DNA from 4 places in the Paenibacillus sp. VT-400 genome. Region 4 is predicted to be linked to each of the others. Evidence: riboswitches for the same ligand, from Rfam matches in the RefSeq annotation. Region 4 holds a riboswitch; each other region holds the start of a gene.
What was found. Region 4 has a riboswitch for thiamine pyrophosphate ahead of thiC (phosphomethylpyrimidine synthase ThiC). Riboswitches for the same ligand answer to the same signal wherever they lie in the genome.

Region 1 (3,190 bases), on a different contig from region 4:
GGGCCAACAATGAAAGACTCCACCAGAAACGCGATGACAAAACATAATATGAATTGAAGCAGTATCTCAAGCGGGGACATTTTGCCGAGTAACCCACTGTGCCATAGATTGAAGAACATCATGACCAAGACCATTCCTGTACACATCATTAATCCGAAAATAATTTGTTCCTTCTTGCTTGTTGGCAATTCTCTCATCCTCTCTGTTTACCTTCGTAATTATAGAGATGAGGAAACCCACCACATAAGTGAACATTCTGTGAACAATTATAATTTTTCCAAATTAAAACCGGATTTGACAACCATGTAGTACAGCCCTATGATATCCCTTAAAATGGTAGAAAGATTCATAGTATAAGGAGGATTTGGATTATGAGTTTTCAAAAACGCATTGACCACGTCGGCATTGCTGTGCGTGATCTGGAGACCACGCTGCGTTTCTATACGGAGATTGTTGGTCTTGAATTGAAAGACCGGGTAACCCATACCAACGGCGTCATTCAGCTCGCCTTCCTTGGCTTCAATGGAAGTAATGAGACTGAGATTGAGTTAATTCAAGGTTACAGCGACAAGCTGCCTTCCGAAGGTACGGTACACCATTTTGCGATCCATGTAGATGATCTTGATTCTGAGTACAAACGCATCCAAGCCACCAAAGCCGTATTTATTGATGGAGAGATTATTACACTGCCTAACGGTTACCGCTATTTCTTCATCTATGGACCTGAAAAGGAATGGATTGAGTTCTTCCAGCGCTAAGAATTGGAGTTGATTTCATGAACATTTTAATTACCGGCGCAGCCGGGAAAATTGGCCGGGACTTGTCCCAACACTTGTCAGAAGCATATCACCTGCGACTAACGGATTTGAATATCGACAGACTGCATACGTATCAAGAAACCGACCATGAGATCATGACACTGGATGTGACAGACCCTGAAGCCTGTCAGCATGCTTGCGAAGGCATGGATGTGGTAGTACATCTGGCGGGAGACCCTTCCCCGCATGCCGGATTCTATGAATCGTTGTTGGACATCAATATCAAAGGTACATTTAATGTATTCCGTGCAGCTAAGGAGCAAGGTGTGCAAAGAGTCATTCTGGCGAGCAGTGCACAGACGATTGAGGGGTATCCCATTGATGCTCAAGTCTATCCGGACATGCCAACACGCCCACGGAATTTGTACGGGGTTAGCAAATGTTTCGGAGAATCGCTCGCTTCCTATTTTGCGTATACCGAAGGTTTACAAAGTGTAGCAATACGTATAGGTGCATATGATGATTTTCAACCGGACGGACCAGCGCTGGAAGCAAGGGATATGAGCGCGTATATTAGTCCGGCTGACTTGTGTGATTTGATGTTCAAAGCAATTACAGCTACCAATCTGGAGCCCTTCACCATACTGCATGGGATCTCGAATAATCGGTTTAAACGATTGAATCTGGAAACCACTCAGAAACAGGTAGGCTATGACCCAAAATCCGATGCTTTTGCACTCAGCCAGATTGCCTTATATGATTCGCCACGATAATTATTGAAAATAACACATCTAAACAGGCTGTTATACATATGTATAACGGCCTGTTTGATAAGTTCATACGTGTCCCCATCCAGTTCCTGACTGGACACGTTCCACCCGCTGGCCTATAATTACACCTAGTAATGCCCGTAACTTCATAGTTTCCCAGGGGAGTCGGAATTGGCCGGCTGAGAGTGTATCCCACCAAGATACTAACCCTTAGACCTGATCTGGATCATGCCAGCGTAGGAATCGGAGTATATCGAAATGGCACAGCCCTATGGCTGAACGCCACCTCTCTAACGCCTGCACGCGTCCCGGAATACGGGACGCTTTTTTAATGTTCTTTTATATAGCCAGAGAGCTAAAAAAAGTGACGTTATTCAGATCTCAACTGGTATAAATCTGTCGATTTATGCAAGATGATTGGATATGAAGCCAAGGAGTACCCCGTGCCACTCGGCCGGACATATCGAAGGAGAGAATTACAGATGAAATGGCGTAAAACGATGGGATTGATGCTCTTATGCGTGCTTATGGTGACTGTAGCCGCATGTGGCGGCAAAGAAGCTGCCCCGGCAGAACAGAACAGCAACACAAATGCGGAAAGCAGTAACAAAGGTGACACTGCCGCCCTGAAAGATATTAAAGTGGTGCTCGACTGGACACCGAATACGAATCATACCGGCCTATATGCGGCTGTAGATCAAGGTTTTTACAAGGCCGAAGGCTTGAACGTGGAGATTGTACAACCAGGTGCCGGTGGCGCAGATACGATGGTTGCCTCCAATGAAGTACCGTTTGGCGTAAGTTATCAGGAGAGTGTAACTCAAGCCCGCACACAGGGTGTTCCATTGGTCTCCATCGCAGCAGTTATTCAGCATAATACATCTGGTTTCGCTGCTCCGGCGGATCGGAATATCAAGTCACCGAAAGATTTTGAAGGTAAAACCTATGGCGGTTGGGGTTCCCCAGTCGAAGAAGCCGTGATGCAATCCATTATGGAAGGCGACGGAGCCGATGTATCCAAAGTGAAAAACATTAATATGGGTGACGCCGACTTTTTCACCGCAGTAAAACGGGACATTGATTTTGCGTGGATTTTCTACGCCTGGACGGGGATTGAAGCCGAACTGCGCGGGGAACCGATCGACATGTTATATGTGAAGGATTATTCAGATGCACTGGATTATTACACGCCTGTCCTCGTAACAAACGAGCAAACGATCCAAAACGACCCTGAGCTGGTGAAAGCATTTCTGAAAGCCACTTCAGAAGGATATCAATACGCAATTGATCATCCCGAAGACGCAGCAAACATTCTGATCAAGGCCGTCCCGGATCTGGATAAAGACCTCGTACTGGCAAGCCAGAAATGGCTTAGTCCAAAATACACGGATGACGCCCCGCGCTGGGGAGAACAAAAACAGGAAGTCTGGCAGAACTACACCGACTGGATGTTTAGCAAAAAAGTGCTTGATGAACAGATCGATGTGAGCAAGGCATATACAAACGATTTTTTACCCCAATAAAATTTCTCATATAAAACGAACTTAATATTTACACGAGGACGGAGAGGACAGAAATAACGTGAAAAAGCGAAGCGGTCGCCTTTATCACCGGATTTTCCCTTTAGAGAAAGGGAATCAAAAAAATCTGGGGATAACAGCG
Region 2 (3,190 bases), on a different contig from region 4:
TGGAAAAGTGGAATGGACACCTAAGGTCCGTTATGGATATCTGGATCAGCACACGAAGCTTACCCCAGGCAAAACCATTCGTGACGTTCTTAAAGATGCTTTCCTTCCGTTGCTTGAATTAGAAAAAGAAATGATGAATATAACGGACCAGATGGCAGATGCAGATCCAGATAAGCTAGAGCAGTTGCTGGAAGAGATGGGCGATATTCAGGAACAACTGGAACAGGGCGACTTTTATCTGATTGACGTAAAAGTGGAAGAGATGGCCAATGGACTTGGTTTGTCCGCAATTGGTCTTGATCGGGATGTCGCAGCTCTAAGTGGTGGACAACGTACAAAGGTGCTTCTTGCCAAGCTTCTGCTTGAGAAGCCTACAGCCCTTTTGCTGGATGAGCCGACCAACTACCTGGATGTAGAGCACATTGAATGGTTGTCACGTTACCTGAAGGACTACCCTCATGCGTTCCTCTTAATTTCCCATGACACGGAATTCATGAATGAAGTCGTAAATGTCATTTATCATTTGGAATTTGCCAAATTAACGAGATATGCAGCGAACTATAACAAGTTCCTTGAGATGGCTGATATGAATAAAGCCCAGCATATTGATGCATACGAGAAACAGCAAGAGTACATCAAGAAGCAAGAAGATTTCATTCAGCGTAATAAGGCACGTGCTTCAACTTCGGGTCGAGCGAAGAGCCGGGAGAAACAGCTGGACAGAATTGAACGTATTGATCGTCCAGATGAAGCGGCCAAACCAACGTTCAAATTCAAGGATGCCCGTGCGAGTAGCAAAACGGTCTTTGAGGGCATTGATTTTGAAATTGGATATACGTATCCTTTGCTGCCTAAGATGACAATGACAATTGAACGTGGTGAGAAAATTGCCATCGTAGGTTGTAATGGTGTGGGTAAATCGACGCTGCTGAAAACCATCTTGGGCAAAATATCTCCACTCAGTGGAAAGACCTTTTTGGGAGATTATCTCGAAACGGCCTATTTTGAGCAGGAAGTTCGTGCTGGAAATATCACGCCGATTGAGGATGTCTGGAATGAGTTTTCACATTTGACCCAGAATGAGGTCCGGGGTCATCTCGCTCGCTGTGGGTTGAAAAATGAGCATATTACCCGTCCGCTTAACATGCTGAGTGGTGGAGAACAAGCCAAGGTTCGTTTATGCAAACTCTTGATGCGTGAAAGCAACTGGATTCTATTCGATGAGCCGACAAACCATCTGGATGTCACAGCGAAAGCGGAGTTGCAACGTGCTTTGCAAGAATTCAAGGGAACGGTGTTACTGGTATCTCATGAACCTGATTTTTACGAGGGTTGGGTCACCAAAACATGGAATGTCGAAGAATGGTCTGAGAAAAACTAGAAGATTCAAGACAATGTTTAACAGAAATGACGGTGACAAAAAAATCCGTCTATGGTAACATAGGCTACAACTTCATATGAACACTAGGGGGGCCGCACGATGTGGCTGAGATGGAAGAATGCGATTCCGGACCCTTTGCACCTGATCTGGATCATACCAGCGTAGGGAAGTGGCGAGCGCGTTTCAGTGAATGACGTGAGCAAACGGCAATTCGGAAGGATTTCAACCGTCTGCTTAACGAATTGAAACATGCAGTTGCGTGTATAACGTTATGGCTATAAGGTCTATAGCTTTATTGCACGAAATGAACTGTATGTATCAGTCAGTCATCTGGTCCTATAATTAATACGCAGCCACTCCCCTACGGGAGTGGCTTTTTTGTGTTTTCATAGCATTCACGCATGGAAGGAGATGAAAAGTACGGTAATTTCTCATGAACGTGTACACGGATCATTTGAACTGCATGTTGTATCTACGGGTGTAGGGAATCAAGCATCTTTTGTAAAAGCTGCAAAGGACGTTTGGCCATGGGTGGACTACATCCATATACGAGAGAAACAACTCTCGTGGCAACAAAAGATCGGTTGGGCTGAAAGTCTGCGTGGTGTTGGCGTTCCGTCTTGTCGCATCGTTATCAATGGTTCAGAACTGCCACCACAGAATGACATCTATGGCGGTGTACATTGGGGGCAAGAGGCTATACGTAACTACAACCCTGCTGTTATAAGCAATGTCCAGCGAATTCGTCTGGGTGTATCTGTTCATTCAATCGATGAGGCAAAAATCGCTGAAGAACGGGGAGCCGATTACCTTTTCTTCGGGCATGTCTACTCAACCAACAGTAAGCCTGATCTTGAACCAAGAGGATTATATGCTCTGGCTGAAGTGTGCTCTGGTGTCTCCATTCCTGTCATGGCGATTGGGGGCATCGAACCGGGAAACATTCACGCTATTCGCTCTGCAGGCGCACAGGGAGTCGCTGTGATCTCGAATGTATGGGCGAGCGATTCCCCGGATCGGGCTGCTGCATTATTAAAGCAGGCTATCGTTGCTACAGAAAGTTTGAGCCGCTGAATCAAGGAGATGAGAGGATGAAAAAGATCATTACTGATAGACCGGATAAGATTTATGCAGAAACGATTATTGTAGGCGGAGGCGTTGTTGGATGTGCCATTGCGTATGAGCTTGCTTCCCGTGGACAGGATGTGCTGTTACTGGAGCGTTCGGCGATTGCAGGAGGGACTTCTTGCGCAGCGGCTGGGATGCTGGCAGCAGACAGTGAGGATTTTGCTCATCCTTTGATGGCTAAGCTTGCCAGGCAGAGCAGGCAGTTACTTATCGAGCAACAGGTGCTAATGGCTACACTCAGTGAGGTAGAGACTGGTCTGCAACGCCAGGGATTCCTAACTCCTTTTCGTTCATACAGTGAATTAAGTAGTTATAAGGACAATCGGAAGTCTGCGTTGTCTGCTTCTGCTGATGAGGTGTGGTGGGACCGTTCCGTTGTGCAACAGGAGGCATCATGGCTTAACAGAGATACGTATGGAGCCTACTACAGACCTTACGAGAGTGAGATTCTTCCTGTCCATCTAACGAAGGCATATGCTGAATCCGCTCAAGCATTGGGAGCACGGGTTATGGAGGGCATACAGGATATACGTGTGCAAGCAAACGAACACGGCGTGCAGGGGATCACCACATCGATCGGTGAGATGAAATGCAAACATGTCATTATAGCGGCTGGATTACAGAGTGAAGAGTTGATGAGACATGTGAATCTGAGCTTGCCTGTGTGGTCGGTAAAAGGTG
Region 3 (3,190 bases), on a different contig from region 4:
GACGAGTCCCTGCTTCAGCAACGGCTTTGTTTTTAATAAAGAACAGGTCACCGATGGTTCCGGCATTTTTGCTGATGTTAGCCTGCCATTGTAACAGTGCACTTCCATTTTTAAGGATATAATAACTGATCAGATCGTTATCCTCAACAACGAAGAAACGATCTTTTTTACCTTGCTCAAAGATGTATTCAATGGATGAATCCACCGGACCCAAAGGATTGCGAATGTCCAGACGTGCTTGTCCCAGTTCAGAGAAGCGTGGCAGATGCAGTGCGGCTTCACGCGCCACAGTCAGATCGGAACTGTTATATTCTTTTACAATCGTAGCATCGGTAGTGTAAATGTAGGCTTCCTTGGCCTTCTGGTTCCACTGCACCTTGGCACCAAAAGCTTCACCGATGGCACGGAGCGGAAGCATCGCTTTACCATTCACCAGAATCGGCGCTGAGGATAATGTCGCATTCTGACCGTTTTTCTTCATTGTTTTGCTGTTAGGTGTAAGGACATACTTATCGCTGCCTGTGCTAATGCTGATCTCTTTTGTTTTGTTATTGTAACCAAACGTATAGTTGCCGAGGAATTGAAGCTCCGTCAATGCCACGTACGTAATACCCTGCCGTATGACAACATCATATTGAGCTTGAACATTGTTAATATAAGTTGTCGGTTTAGGTTTAGTTGTTGCGGCTTCCGCCACAGTGGATGAGAGTAAGGCAGGTGCCGTGCCTGCGGTGAGTATCGAAGCGGCAAGGACCATTTTCCATGTTTTAAGCTGCCAAACAGAATTGTAATCTTTCATCACTATCAATCTCCCTTCTAATGTTTAAGACGGACTACATAACCTAAATGTTTCATATTATGGAAAGTGAACCATCAGATACGTTCCCCTGTTACCCCAGATGAAGCATGATGATTTTTCTAGGGATTGCCACAAATACCCATCTGATGTACATTAGAAGCAATGAAATAAGTGAACCGGGAGCTCAATGAAGTTGGGCTGAGAGAGTGGCCTTGTGCTGCTGACCGTACATCTGATCTGGGTAATGCCAGCGTAGAGAACATGGATTTGCGATATGTAAGGGTGAATTGTGGGAATGAACGTGGATGAACAACAGACCTCTTTGAACTGTGGTGGTGTATCTGCCAGGGCGGAGGGGTGCTGGTTAATATTCCGTATTTTCGACATCCATCCAATACATCATTGTGAAGATTGTCCACTGTGCGTGAGGCCTGCCCGGAACCGGGGAGGCTTTTTCGTTTATTTTTACAACCCCCACAGGGAACAAAGGAAGGACGTAGAGAACATGGCAACAACAGCAGGCAACAAGCGATTGAAACTAACGGATATTCTGGTAACCATCGTGATCGCAGTAGTGTTTGGGGTGATTTACAAGATATGGGGACCTACATATGACTTGATGAAACCATTTGGCGTTCATGCGGAGCAGATGATCTACGGCATGTGGTTTATGGCGGGCACGTTTGCTTTTGTTATCATTCGTAAACCAGGTGTGGCTATTCTTGCCGAAGTTGCGGCTTCAACGGTAAGTGCTTTTCTGGGTAGTGAATGGGGCATGTCCACACTTGTATACGGTCTGTTGCAAGGATTGGGAGCCGAGATATTCTTCGCCGCATTTTTGTATCGTAAAACCAATCTGTTTGTCACCTGTCTTGCAGCCATAGGAGCTGCAGCGGCTTCGCTTTTGCTGGATTATCAGTACGGGTATATTGATTCACTCTCGGCGTGGAATTATACGCTATTTATCGGATTCCGCTTCATTGGAAGTATTCTGATTGCTGGAGTGTTTGCTTATTATCTTGCCAAAGCATTGGAACTAACCGGTGTAACGCGTTCACTCAGACCGGTATCCAAACAAGATTATGAGGCACTGGATTAGATGAACGGGGAAGGGAATTCGCAAGCGGTAAGTGTCACCAATCTAAGATGCAAGTTCCCAGGAGAGAAAGCCTTGGTATTTCAAGGCTTGTCTCTTTCTGTGCGTCAAGGAGAGAAAGTGCTGTTGCTTGGCCCGAGTGGCTCCGGTAAATCGACGTTATTGCAAATTTTGAGCGGTTTAATTCCACGTTCGGTTGAGATTCCGATGAAATGTGATGATATTCAGGTTCCCGCCAAAGCAGGAGTGGTCTTTCAAGATCCGGATACCCAGTTCTGTATGTCCTTTACGGATGAAGAGATCGCATTTGTTCTGGAAAACCGAAATATTCCGCGTGAAGAGATGCCTGCTCTGATTGAATATTATCTGAAACAAGTGGGGTTATCCTTTGAACAGAATCGTGTATTGATCCAGTCCATGTCTCAGGGGATGAAGCAGCGTCTTGCGATTGCTTCGATGCTTGCCATGGACCCGGAGGTATTTTTTTTGGATGAACCCACTGCACTGCTGGATGATGAGGGGACTTCCCAGGTATGGGATACCGTCAAACGGATCGCCAGTGACAAAACGATAATCATCGTTGAACACAAAATAAACAAGATTGTGGATATGGTCGACCGCATCATTGTGTTATCACCTGAAGGAAAGATTGTGGCGGATGGGCCAGCACAGCAGGTATTTACAGATGAACGGGGCAAGCTGAAGGCTTATGGAATCTGGTATCCGGGTGTGTGGGATGAGCACGAGCAGGCAGCTAAGGAAGAAGAGGGAAGTACTTCTGGAGAGCTTCAAGTGTGTGTGGACCACGGCATCTCAAGTTTGGAAGCACAGCAATTTTCTGGCTTATCCGATACACCGGGTATATCCCTCATCTCTCACGTCTCATCCTTATCACCTGTATCACCCGGCTATCAGCCTGCACTGGACTTGCAGCAGTTCACCGGATGGCGTGGGAAAACACCCTTCATTCAGGTAGAACAGGCCAAAGTATGGCATGGGGATTGGATTGGTATTGTCGGAACTAATGGAGCTGGCAAGAGTTCATTGTTGTTATCTCTGATGAATATCCTGAAAACAACAGGTCATTATGAGGTGGAAGGTCAGCCTTCTGGCAAAACGGAGCAGCTTGCAGATCGAATTGCGTTTGTATTTCAGAACCCGGAGTTTCAATTTGTGACCAACACGGTCGCGGAAGAAGTGGAATTCTCATTGCTGGGGGGCAGGCATACAACGGAAGAAAGACTTGTCAGGACTGATCATATGTTGAATCAATTTGGACTAATCGACCTGTCCGA
Region 4 (3,190 bases):
CACCGCTTGATGGCTACGCTGGAGGATCGAGGGTTCGTGATCCGCGATGCAGCAACAGAGAAGTACCGACTTGGCATCCGAATCTGGGAGCTGTCAGCTCATATGTCCCGCAGTGATGATCCCGCTATTCTGCTGTTGCCTGCGATGGAGCGACTGAGAGATCGATTGGGGGAGACCGTGAGTCTGTACCTGCGTGATGGGAGTGAACGGATTCGTATTCAGGCGGTGCAAAGTGATCAGGCGATCCGCCGAGTTGCTCCCGTTGGTGTTAGACTCCCGCTGTCTGTGGGGGCTTCCAGCAAAGTCCTGATGGCGTTTGCCACGGACGAGGATCGTGAAGAACTGATGAACGGGCCGGAATGGCCGGTGTTTATTGATCCAGCGGTGTATTTAGCGCAGATGGGAGATATCCGGGATAACGGATATGCCACAAGTTACGAGGAACGTGAGCCGGGAGCTGCCGCGGTATCTGTACCGATTATGGATCGCAGAGGCAATATTGCAGCTGCGCTCTCGGTCTCAGGACCTGTCAGTCGACTCTCGCAGGAGACATTGCATGAGTATGCACCGGTGTTGAAGGATGCTGCTACGCAAATGGGGCTCATGTTATCCTGATGTTGAGTTAAGATTTTTCTCCAATTGGGTTGGTGTTCTGGAATATAAAGGTTGTTTTTATGTTCCGGTTGCGCTACTCTGTAATGGACGGCCCAACGGGGCCAGCTTCATTGAATATGAACAGCGGCTTATGTAAGCCGCAACTTGTTAACGTTACTGGGGGAGTCCGAATTGTCCGGACTGAGACGGAATCGCATGAGATTCCGGACCCTTTGCACCTGATCTGGATCATACCAGCGTAGGGAAGTAATCGGCGATATGACCACAACCACCACATGATGTGACCCTTGTAGGGCTCCGTTAAGGAGTTGCATGAAGGTGCATTATTGGTGATGGACATAAAAGTCGGTTCCTTCGGGGACCGGCTTTTTTATATACAGGGAACGGGCGATATAGCGCGGACTCTATGGGCTTCTTTTTCAATAACCTGCAACAGTGGGCTTGGATGAATAGAGAATGCACCATAGATCATCCAAGATCTGTGGCAGCCTCCGTCTGTTGTTAACTGTACATGAAAAGTGTCTTCCCTGGTCTGGTGTAGGATCGCTCTTTCTTCTCTGCATTGCGCATGATTTGGGACAGGTACGTAAGTGAGCTAATGACGAAACCAACCAAACAAGCGACGAACACTGAGGAGGAGACAAGCGAACATGAGTACAGGAAATCAAACGGGACAACAAGCGACGGAACAGGGACATAACGATCAGCAGGTGGAAAAAGAAACAGGAGCGGCCGGACGGGTTCAGCCCTTTCCCGGTAGCCGCAAAGTCTACATTCAGGGCTCACGGCCGGACATTGCTGTACCGGAGCGTGAGATAGCCCTTCATGACACGAATACTCCCCAAGGGGTGGAGCATAACGAACCGCTGCGTGTCTACGATACGAGCGGCCCCATGACCGATCCCGCATTTCATGCGGATATCCGCGCAGGTTTGCCAGCCCTGCGCACCCGCTGGATCACAGAGCGTGGCGATGTTGAAGCTTATCAGGGTCGTACGGTTAAACCGGAGGATAACGGACTGAAGCCCGGAGGGAAGAGAGCTGGCGCTGAAGAGTACCCCGGATTACGAGGCAAACCGCTGCGGGCACAGCCAGGACGCTGTGTGACCCAGATGCACTACGCGAGGCAAGGAGTCATTACGGCAGAGATGGAGTTTGCCGCCATTCGTGAGGGCGTGGAACCGGAATTTGTACGGCAGGAGCTGGCGAGTGGACGGGCCATTCTGCCATCCAACATCAATCACCCGGAGAGTGAGCCGATGTTGATCGGTCGTCATTTTCACGTGAAGATCAATGCCAACATTGGCAACTCTGCTGTATCTTCTTCCATCGAGGAAGAGGTGGAGAAGATGACTTGGGCGGTACGCTGGGGATCGGATACGGTGATGGATCTGTCCACAGGAAAAAACATTCATACCACCCGGGAATGGATCATCCGTAATTCACCTGTGCCGATTGGTACGGTGCCGCTGTATCAGGCGCTGGAGAAGGTGAATGGCGAAGCGGAAGCGCTGACCTGGGAGTTGTACCGTGACACACTCATTGAGCAGGCAGAGCAGGGCGTGGACTACTTTACGATTCATGCAGGTGTACTGCTGCGTTATATCCCCATGACGGCCAAGCGGATGACAGGCATTGTGTCCCGGGGCGGGTCCATTATGGCAGCATGGTGTCTGGCGCATCATCAGGAGAATTTTTTGTACACCCATTTTGAAGAAATCTGTGAGATTATGAAAAGGTATGATGTAGCGTTTTCGCTGGGAGATGGACTCCGTCCAGGTAGTATCTATGATGCCAATGACGAGGCTCAGATGGCGGAACTGGCTACGCTCGGGGAACTGACGCAGATTGCGTGGAAGCACGATGTGCAGGTGATGATCGAAGGTCCTGGGCATGTGCCGATGCATAAGATCAAGGAGAATGTGGACTTGCAGATGGAGATCTGTAAAGAGGCACCGTTCTATACGTTGGGGCCGCTGACGACCGACATTGCCCCGGGTTACGATCACATCACCTCCGCCATTGGTGCGGCCATGATTGGTTGGTTCGGCACGTCCATGCTCTGTTATGTTACGCCAAAAGAACATTTGGGCCTGCCCAACAAGGATGATGTGCGGGAAGGGGTTATCGCCTACAAGATCGCAGCTCATGCCGCCGATCTGGCAAAAGGCCATCCACGTGCCCAGCGCCGCGATGATGCATTGTCCAAAGCGCGCTTCGAATTCCGCTGGCGTGACCAGTTTAACCTGTCACTGGACCCGGAACGTGCGCTGTCCTACCATGATGAGACGCTGCCAGCAGAAGGAGCCAAAGAAGCTCATTTCTGCTCCATGTGTGGACCAAAGTTCTGTAGCATGCGCATCACGCAGGACATTCGTGCCTTTGCCGCTGATAAAGGATTGTCCGAGAATGAGGCTGTAGCTGCCGGGATGCAGGCGAAGGCTGAGGAGTACCGGATGCGGTAGGTGAGTGGAGATTGATAGTGTAGCCAAAAAAAACAGTTCATCACATACAATGAGTGATGAACTGTTTTTTTTGTTTGTATCCTTCAGATTAGCTCTATTGGATTTAACTA

Region 1: it holds a riboswitch for thiamine pyrophosphate, as region 4 does, so the genes downstream of both, EL84_RS01125 (ABC transporter substrate-binding protein) here and thiC (phosphomethylpyrimidine synthase ThiC) in region 4, are expected to answer to the same signal.
Region 2: it holds a riboswitch for thiamine pyrophosphate, as region 4 does, so the genes downstream of both, EL84_RS23990 (thiamine phosphate synthase) here and thiC (phosphomethylpyrimidine synthase ThiC) in region 4, are expected to answer to the same signal.
Region 3: it holds a riboswitch for thiamine pyrophosphate, as region 4 does, so the genes downstream of both, EL84_RS10835 (ECF transporter S component) here and thiC (phosphomethylpyrimidine synthase ThiC) in region 4, are expected to answer to the same signal.

The regions. Positions count from the first base shown of each region.
Region 1 is NZ_LELF01000038.1:228,987-232,176, forward strand. Features, by position in the region: gene EL84_RS01110 (hypothetical protein) at 1-197, opposite strand, end outside; gene EL84_RS01115 (VOC family protein) at 372-758, shown strand; gene EL84_RS01120 (NAD-dependent epimerase/dehydratase family protein) at 776-1,531, shown strand; TPP riboswitch at 1,677-1,789, shown strand; gene EL84_RS01125 (ABC transporter substrate-binding protein) at 2,011-3,051, shown strand.
Region 2 is NZ_LELF01000067.1:3,039,643-3,042,832, reverse strand. Features, by position in the region: gene EL84_RS23995 (ABC-F family ATP-binding cassette domain-containing protein) at 1-1,381, shown strand, start outside; TPP riboswitch at 1,457-1,566, shown strand; gene EL84_RS23990 (thiamine phosphate synthase) at 1,793-2,455, shown strand; gene thiO (glycine oxidase ThiO) at 2,473-3,190, shown strand, end outside.
Region 3 is NZ_LELF01000067.1:15,231-18,420, forward strand. Features, by position in the region: gene EL84_RS10830 (copper amine oxidase N-terminal domain-containing protein) at 1-799, opposite strand, end outside; TPP riboswitch at 965-1,075, shown strand; gene EL84_RS10835 (ECF transporter S component) at 1,305-1,898, shown strand; gene EL84_RS10840 (ABC transporter ATP-binding protein) at 1,899-3,190, shown strand, end outside.
Region 4 is NZ_LELF01000062.1:54,486-57,675, forward strand. Features, by position in the region: gene EL84_RS08730 (IclR family transcriptional regulator) at 1-615, shown strand, start outside; TPP riboswitch at 764-877, shown strand; gene thiC (phosphomethylpyrimidine synthase ThiC) at 1,266-3,080, shown strand.